2 regions of the Rhizobium lentis genome follow, and region 1 is predicted to be linked to the other one. Evidence: riboswitches for the same ligand, from Rfam matches in the RefSeq annotation. Region 1 holds a riboswitch; the other holds the start of a gene.

Evidence for each region. A riboswitch is a leader RNA that binds a small molecule or an ion and turns the genes downstream of it on or off. The one in region 1 is predicted to bind FMN.
Region 2: linked by a shared signal. The riboswitch ahead of J0663_RS16870 (DMT family transporter) and the one ahead of J0663_RS00940 (6,7-dimethyl-8-ribityllumazine synthase) in region 1 are both predicted to bind FMN.

What each region holds. Positions count from the first base shown of each region.
Region 1 is NZ_CP071454.1:171,746-176,084, forward strand. Features, by position in the region: gene J0663_RS00925 (alpha-amylase family protein) at 126-350, shown strand; gene J0663_RS00930 (GCG_CRPN prefix-to-repeats domain-containing protein) at 423-734, opposite strand; gene J0663_RS00935 (SRPBCC family protein) at 921-1,367, opposite strand; FMN riboswitch at 1,845-1,987, shown strand; gene J0663_RS00940 (6,7-dimethyl-8-ribityllumazine synthase) at 2,068-2,502, shown strand; gene J0663_RS00945 (VOC family protein) at 2,652-3,341, shown strand; gene J0663_RS00950 (DUF1194 domain-containing protein) at 3,637-4,339, opposite strand, start outside.
Region 2 is NZ_CP071454.1:3,515,757-3,520,095, reverse strand. Features, by position in the region: partial or broken gene J0663_RS16875 (esterase-like activity of phytase family protein) at 1-1,135, opposite strand, end outside; gene J0663_RS16870 (DMT family transporter) at 1,216-2,136, opposite strand; FMN riboswitch at 2,218-2,370, opposite strand; gene hupB (DNA-binding protein HupB) at 2,487-2,762, opposite strand; gene lon (endopeptidase La) at 2,970-4,339, opposite strand, start outside.

The DNA of each region.
Region 1 (4,339 bases):
CATGGCTCCAAAACACTGTCGAAAATCCATCATTATGGTGGAAAACAGAAAAATAACACTTTAAACTTGCGCCACTTTGATTCCATTATAATGTCTGGGTCATCATCCGCGATTGAGGGGTTGCGATGGGCACGACATTCTGGCCGAAAGATCCGCTGGACGGAAACGACTTGACGCTGTTGACGTCGATCCTGCGGCGCTGGTGCACGCGCTATGGGATCGAATTCACCGCGGAGGAAAGCAAGCGGAAGGCGAAGGAGCTCGTTGAATGGTTCGAGTTCGGCGTCAAGGACCCGGCCGAGCTGGAAGAACTGATCGACGGCAAGCATTGGCTCGTGAGCCAGATCTGAATCAGGCGCCGCAACCCTTAGAGGCCGGACGAATTGCGCCGGCCTCCATCGATTTCTCTTTGAACGAGACCCTTAATAATCGTCCCGCCAACGACGGTCCCGATCCCAACGCCGCTCCTCGCGCCAGCGCGGGCCATCCCAATGCCGGTGATGCCGCCGCTCCCAGCCCCAGCGGGGCGGGCCGCCATAGAAAGCCACAGGCGGCGGGCGGCGCCAGTTGCGCCGGCATTCGCCCCAGCGGGTCAGGTGCCAGCCCCGGCCACAGGCGTAGTCGACCTTTGTGACAGTGCTCTCAACCTTGATTGTCCCAACCGGCATCGCCTGAGCTGTGCCGATCGAGAGGCTGCCAGCGAGCAAGGCAGCCGCGATAGAAAGTGCCTTCATCGAAAACTCCAATTCAATCCAGCCGCAACCACCTTAGGTCCGCCAAATTGAACTGGAGATGAACTGCGCGTTCATGTTTGCGGGAGAAAAAACAGCGCTTTCGGACGGCGTATTGCAGCGCCGGCCGGCTGCTCTTTCCGCAGCGTCAAGCACTTGAGGAGCGTTACCCTGCCCCGGAAAACCCGTTCATGTCCTGCCGTAAAAAGGATCTGGACCCGGGTCCCGCCCAGCGGCAACCTCGATGAGCCGCCCCATATAATGTTCCCAGCCCTCGGCATGGCCGGCGCATTGTTCCGCATTGGGCAGGCCACTATGGGTGAGCCGCAAGAGCGTCCCGTCCGGCTGCTCGATCAGATCGATCTCGACAAGGCTTGAGCCCGGCGGCACCACTTCGCTGCCATCCCAGCCGAAGCTGTAGGCCAAGCGATGCACCGGGACCACCTCACGAAACGAGCCGCGCGCAAAGCGGGCGCCGGTGACGTTGACGAGATAAAGGCCACCCGGCTCAGGCTCGACCTGCGCTTCCGTTCCCATCCAACGCAGGATCTTCTCAGGATCTGTCATCAGCGCAAACACCGCAGCCGGCGGCGCGGCGATATGCGCCTCGCGGCGCACGACGAAGGGGTCTTGCATGTCTGTCTCCGATGGTTGCTGTCCTGCCCCTAATGAGGCCGAGCGGCATGCTTTTTCAAGATGGATGTCCTCAGCAGGAGCATGTAGGCGGAAGGGAGTGATCAGCAAGGGTGGTGGGGCATGTGCCCTTCGCTCGCGCTCAGCGCATTCGCTCCCATCGTCGCTCACCCCCTCATCTGCCTGCCGGCATCTTCTCCCCGCTGGGGAGAAGCGGACTCGTGGCGGCGCCTCGCTCCTTCAGAAATGCCTCTTGTGGAAGCGAGGGCAGGCAACTGCTCCCCCTTCGCCCAGCGGGGAGAAGATGCCCGTCAGGGCAGATGAGGGGGTGAGGAGCGTTAGCGACGAGCGCCTTGAGCGGCAGGCGAAAGGCATATGGCATATGGCATATGGCATATGGCATATGAGAGGATACACCGACGCACCCGCCCACGAAACCATCTTCCCTATTGCCAGCCCGCCGCCTTGCCCCTATTGTCGCGCCGTTCTCAGGGCGGGGTGAAAGTCCCTACCGGCGGTATGCAGTTTCGATTGCGAGCCCGCGAGCGCCTTCCTCGGAAGGGTCAGCAGATCAGGTGAGAGGCCTGAGCCGACGGTCATAGTCCGGATGAAAGAGAACGTGCGTTGCTGCTGCCCTCCCGGGCTGTCGGCGGATGCTCGTGATCGCCTTGGGTGACGTGTCTGTACGCCAAAGGAGATCACCATGACACCCACCCGTTATGCCTTCGTCAAAGCCGGCTGGCACGCCGATATCGTCGACCGTGCGCTCGAAGGATTCCAACAGCTTGTTCCCGCCGAGCAGATCGACGTGTTCGATGTTCCGGGCGCCTTCGAAATGCCGCTCCTGTCGCGCGATCTTGCCGCCACCGGCCGTTATGCCGCCGTCGTCGCCGCCGCCTTCGTCGTCGATGGCGGGATCTACCGCCACGAATTCGTCGCCCAGGCCGTCGTCGATGGCCTGATGCGCGCCGGCATGGACACCGGTGTGCCGGTGCTGTCGGTCTCGCTGACGCCGCATCATTACCAGGAAACCGAGCATCACACCCAGATCTACCGCGCTCATTTCGTCGAGAAGGGCCGCGAGGCAGCCCGCGCCGCGCTCATGATCGGCAAGACGCGCGCCGCCCTTGCGGCGTAGAAAGCCCGCATAACAGGCGGCGGGATCGGTCCGCCGTCTTTCTCCATACCGACAGAAGAATTGATTCGACCGCCTCTCCGCGCTGTGGTCCACTCGATCCCGACATGTATCGCCATTCTTAATGCGTCCAAACCTCAAGGGAGCTGAAGATGAGCAATGCAATGCGCAGTGAAACCCCCACCCAATCCACGAGAACACGACCGGTCGACACCAAGCTCGAAGTGGTCGTCATCCCTGTTTCCGACGTCGACCGCGCCAAACGTTTTTACGAGAGCCTGGGCTGGCGGCTCGACGCCGACTTCGCCAATGACGCCGATTTCCGCGTGATCCAGTTCACCCCGCCCGGCTCCGGCTGCGCGATCATCTTCGGCAAGAATGTCACCGCCGCCGCCCCCGGCTCCGCCCAGGGCCTCTACCTCATCGTCTCCGACATCGAGGCCGCCAGGCGCGATCTCATCGCCCGCGGCGTCGAGGTGAGCGAGGTCTTCCACGACGCATCGGGCGTCTATGCCGGCAAGGACGAACCCTATCTCTTCGGGCGGCTGCGCATCGCCGGGCGCGATCCAGAACACCGTAGCTACCGCTCCTTTGCCTCCTTCAAGGATCCCGACGGCAACGGCTGGCTGTTCCAGGAAGTCACCACCCGCCTGCCCGGTCGCATCGACGCCGACGAGACAGCCTTCGCCACGTCGGGCGACCTTGCGTCGGCGCTGCGCCGCGCCGCCACCGCCCACGGCGAACACGAGAAACGAAACGGCGGCAAATACGATGAAAACTGGCCGGACTGGTACGCTGAATACATGGTCAGCGAACAGACAGGCAGGGAGTTGCCGTTGTAGGCGCGGACGCGGGAGGAGGACGCTCTCTCGGACGCGGTATTTATTTTCCATATCGGAGCGCCGCGTGGTACCGCGCTCTGCCCTGCCGAGCATCTCCCCCACAAAAGGGGGAGATCGCAAAAAGCCATGCCTCGTCCTGAATTTGCGGTTCACGTGACGCCGGTCGTTTGGGAAAGCCCGTGAGCCAGCCGACCTCCCACCTGTGGGAGAGATGCCCGGCAGGGCAGAGAGAGGTGTCCTACGGCACCCTCTCCCTTTTCATCCCGAGGCGAAGGCCGAGTCGACAACCGCCAGTTCACCGATCGAACATATCCCGCCACTGCTTCTCCCCGATCAGGCAGTCTGTCGTGGGCTGGGCTCCTGCTATCTCCTGCACCGTCGGCGGCAGCGAAAGGCCGCTGATTTCAAGCACGAGCTTGCGGCGCACGGCGATGGCGAAATCCTCGATCTTGTAGACCGGCAGGACGAAGGCGCCGGGGCCGCCGATCACGCAGTCGGCGTAGTACTTGTCGAGACCGTCGGGCGCGTCGGAAGGCCGCAGCATGAGGGCGAGGCCGTTGATGACCATGCCGGCCTCCACCGCTCTGTCGCGGACAGGCGTGACGGGATTGCCGGAATTGTTCGGACCGTCGCCGGAAACGTCGATCACCTCCCGTCTGCCCTGAAAGGGACTGGCGATGATCATGCTGACGCCCTGAGTGATGGCGGTGGAGATTGAGGTGCGCCGCTGGGTGGCGATCGGCCGGGCGTCGAGCTTGTCAGCAAAGGCGATCGCATCGGCTTCCGTCTCGATCACCTGCCAGTCGATCACGGAATCCGGGACGACATAACCCGCCCATTCGAAATAGCTGATGGCGATGCGGCCGGTGAGCCCGCCCTTCACAGCGTCGATGAATTCCTTGTGCTTGAGCGCATCGACATAACCCTGGCGCTGAATGCCGATCTCCTCGAAATCCATCGACCGCGAGGTATCGACGGCAAGCACCAGCGTCACGTCG
Region 2 (4,339 bases), 1.2 Mb from region 1:
GGATCGGCGCCTGTATCCCTATAGACGCCGACAACCGAGGCGCGCTCGGCGAGCAGGAAGAAATACTGGTCTTCGCCGAACTTGGCGGCTTCGAGGCCCTCCGGCTCGACGCCCTTCGACCCTGACCGGCTTTCCGGATAGTGGCCGAGATGGGCGACGGCGCGTTCGAAGGATGCACCCGCTTCGTAGAGAAGCTTGCCCGTCTTGTCGAAGATGGTGAAGCTGCGCGATCCACCTTGGTAATCGCCTTCATTGGCAACGACGAGGCGGTTGTCGTCAAGCCACTTCACGGCGTCCGGCTCACGCAGCACGCCCTTGGATTCGCCCGCGAATTTCAGAGCGCCGTCGCGCTTGGTGTCGATGCCCGAGAGATCGACGCTGCCGGCGCTGAAGTGCGTCTTACCTGAGCCGTGTTGGCATCGATGATGACGATCTCGTTGTTTTCCTGCAGCGTCAGCGCAATTTCGTTCAGACCGTTGAAGGCGACGAATTCCGGCTCCGGATCCTCGGGCGCGACGCCGGCAAGACCGCTCAGCGCCACATGCTTGATGGTGCCGCAATCGACTGTGCCGTTCTTGAGCTGGAAGACAACGAGATCGCCGGCCGGCATCTGTGGGATCTTGCCGTCGTTGACGTCTTCGTCGCGCTCGTTTTCGATCGCGATGGCGCCGAGCGTCTTGTCCTTGTTGAGGGCGATCGAATCCGGCTGACCGCCGAGATCGCAGGTGTGCTCAATCTTTTTCGTCGCCACGTCGACGATCGCGAGGCGGCCGGAGGGTTTGGCCTTGCTTTCGGAAGTGTTGACGGCAACAAGCACCTTGCCGGCGCTCGAGGTGACCGATGTCGGTTCGCCGTCCGTCATCATCGCACCGTCAGCCTTCGGGGCCCTGGCGTCGGTAATGTCGATGAAGCCGATCGCACCGAGCGGGCTGTCGCTATAGATCAGCGTCTTGCCGTCATCGGTCGCGGTGACGATTTCGGCCGAAGTCGGCGAAAGCCTGTCCTTGTCGGCCGGCAGGTTCTGGGCGACCGGGAAAGAGGCGATGCGGTTGAAAACTGGCTCGGCCGCGGCCGGGACGGCAACGGAGGCGAGAAGCACGGCAGCAAACGCTGCCTTGCGCGATGAATTTGTCATGAAATCCCCCAATGTCGAAAAGATCGAACAGAGGTTTTTTGAGGGACTGCCATGACAGAGACATGACAGCCCGCGAGATTTCAGAGGTTTACGTCAGTCTCCTTCCTTTCCCGGCGCATCTCACTTCGCATGATGAAGAGAGAGGCAGAAAGGATGAGCGCGGCTCCCAGCCAGAGATAACCGGCCGGCGCATAGCCAAAGAAAAGCCAGCCGGCGAGCACGTTTAGCGGCAGCTTCAGATCGTCGAAGGGCTGGACATAGGCGGCATCCGCGCTGGCATAGGCAAGGGTCAGCAGATATTGCGCCACGACCGTCAGGAGGCCGGCCAGAAGGAAGAGCGCGAGCGTCGCGCCCGTCGGCACGGCAAAGCCCGCCGCAAGCGCCAGCCCGCCATTGACCGGCGTCAGCAGAACCAGCAGCCAGACGGTGATCGTTTCCGGCTTTTCGATGCCGGTCAGGCTCTTAGTGATGAGCGACGAGGCGCCCCAGAGCAGCGCCGAGAGCACCGGCAGCAATGCCGCCCAGGTGAAGTTGTCCGACCATGGCTGCAGGATGATCATAGCGCCGGCAAAGCCGACGCCGGTCGCCGCCCAGCGGGCCGGGCCGACGCGTTCGCCGAGGAACAGGCGGGCGCCGAGGATGATGAAGAAGGGCGAGGTCATGACAAGGGCGATGGCCTGCCAGATCGGCACCAAGGCAAGGCCGGACACCCAGGCCTCGACGCCAAGCGCGGCAAAGACGACCCGCACGACATGCCGCCAGGGATAATCCGTGCGCATGGCCGAAAGGCCTGCCTTCCGCAGGAAGGGCAAGGAGAAAAGGAAGGCGAAGGCATATTGCCAGAAGGCCGCAGAAGCCGGCGGAAAGGCAAGCGTCATCGTCAGCCACTGGGTGACGACATTGAGGAGCGAGAAGGCCACGCCTCCAAGCACCATGAAGGCTGCGCCGGCAAAGGCGCGGGAACGCGGGATTGCAAGGGAATTCTGATTCATGTCTTTCATCCAAAACAGGGACCAACATAAATCAGGACGCATGAACGACTGGATGCGGAGGCAGGCAGTCCCCTGCCCGCACGCAGCCATGCTCATTCTCTTTCATCCGGACTTTAACCGTCGGCTCCGGAATCGCACCGGATCTGCTGACCCCTCCCCGGTCAAAGCCTCGGAAGGCGCTCGCGGGCTCGGGCCGCAGCCCTTACCGCCGGTGGGGACTTTCACCCCGCCCTGAGAACAGCATTGTTGGTAAGACAAAGCGCTGCATACGGCAAGCGGCAAAACAAAAGGGGTCCGGCAGCGCCGAACCCCTCGAAAACCTGCTCAGCCGTTCTCGTTTACGGCCGGCGGATGATGAATCAGCCGTTGACGGCGTCCTTCAGGCCCTTGCCGGGCGTGAACTTCGGCACGTTGCGGGCCGGAATGTCGACTTCAGCGCCGGTCGACGGGTTGCGGCCCTTCGTTGCAGCGCGATGAGAAACGGTGAAGCTGCCGAAACCAGCGAGGCGGATATCGCCCTTGTTCTTGAGTTCGGCCTGGACAACGTCGAAAACCGCGTCAACAGCGGAAGCCGCGTCAGACTTCGTCAGTCCTGCCTTTTCGGCCACTGCGGACACGAGTTCATTCTTGTTCATGTTTCCACCCCTTTCTAAATGGTATGAAACGACTCAAATCTAAAGCTAGGCGCAGAATAGGTTTCATCAGGCCCGCCGAAAACCCAAAAGCCCTGCAAATCAGGGAAAAGCAAGCGTCTCCATGACGTTTTCACAAAAAAGGCTGGCGTTTCCGCCAGCCTTTTCTCGTCTTTTGCGCGAATTGGGCACAAATGTGGCAAATGCCGCTCAATGCGCTATGGTCGCGCCCGAATCGTCGAGACCTTCGACCGAAGTGATGACGGGCGTTTCCACGGTGCCATCCCACTCGATCGGCTCCGGCCGGCGGATCAGCGCATGCTTGATCACCTCGCCCATCCGGGAGACGGGGATGATCTCCATGCTGTTCTTCACGTTGTCCGGAATCTCCGCCAGATCCTTGGCGTTTTCTTCCGGAATCAGCACCTTCTTGATGCCGCCACGAAGCGCTGCAAGCAGCTTTTCCTTGAGACCGCCGATCGGCAGCACACGGCCGCGAAGGGTGATTTCACCGGTCATGGCCACATGCTTGTTGACCGGGATGCCGGTCATGATCGAGACGATGGCGGTCGCCATGGCGACACCGGCCGACGGACCATCCTTCGGCGTTGCACCTTCCGGCACGTGCACGTGGATGTCGTTCTTTTCGAACATCGGCGGTTCGATGCCGAAATCGACAGCGCGCGAGCGGACATAAGAGGCCGCCGCCGAGATCGATTCCTTCATGACGTCCTTCAGATTGCCGGTGACCGTCATACGGCCCTTGCCCGGCATCATCACGCCTTCGATGGTCAACAGCTCGCCGCCGACTTCCGTCCAGGCAAGACCGGTCACGACGCCGACCTGATCCTCGCCCTCGGCTTCGCCATGGCGGAAGCGCGGGACGCCCAGATAGTCGGCGATGTTGGCGGCCGTCACGTGAACGGACTTCGTCTTGCCCTTGATGATCTCGGTGACCGCCTTGCGGGCGAGCTTCATCAGTTCGCGTTCGAAGCTGCGGACACCGGCTTCACGGGTGTATTGCTGGCTGATCGCCATCAGGGCGTCGTCACTGACCGAGAACTCTTCCGGCTGCAACGCATGTTCCTTGATGGCCTTCGGCAGCAGGTGCCGCTTGGCGATCTCACGCTTTTCGTCCTCGGTGTAGCCGGCGATACGGATGATCTCCATGCGGTCCATCAAGGGCGCCGGAATGTTCAGCGTGTTCGCCGTCGTGATGAACATCACGTCCGACAGGTCGTATTCGACTTCCAGGTAATGGTCCATGAAGGTCGAGTTCTGCGCCGGATCGAGCACTTCGAGCAAGGCCGAGGACGGGTCGCCGCGGAAATCCATGCCCATCTTGTCGATCTCGTCGAGCAGGAAGAGCGGGTTGGACTTCTTCGCCTTCTTCATCGACTGGATGACCTTGCCGGGCATCGAGCCGATATAGGTGCGGCGATGACCGCGGATTTCGGCTTCGTCGCGAACACCGCCGAGCGCCATGCGGACATACTCGCGGCCGGTCGCCTTGGCGATCGACTGGGCGAGCGAGGTCTTGCCGACGCCCGGAGGGCCGACGAGGCAGAGGATCGGGCCCT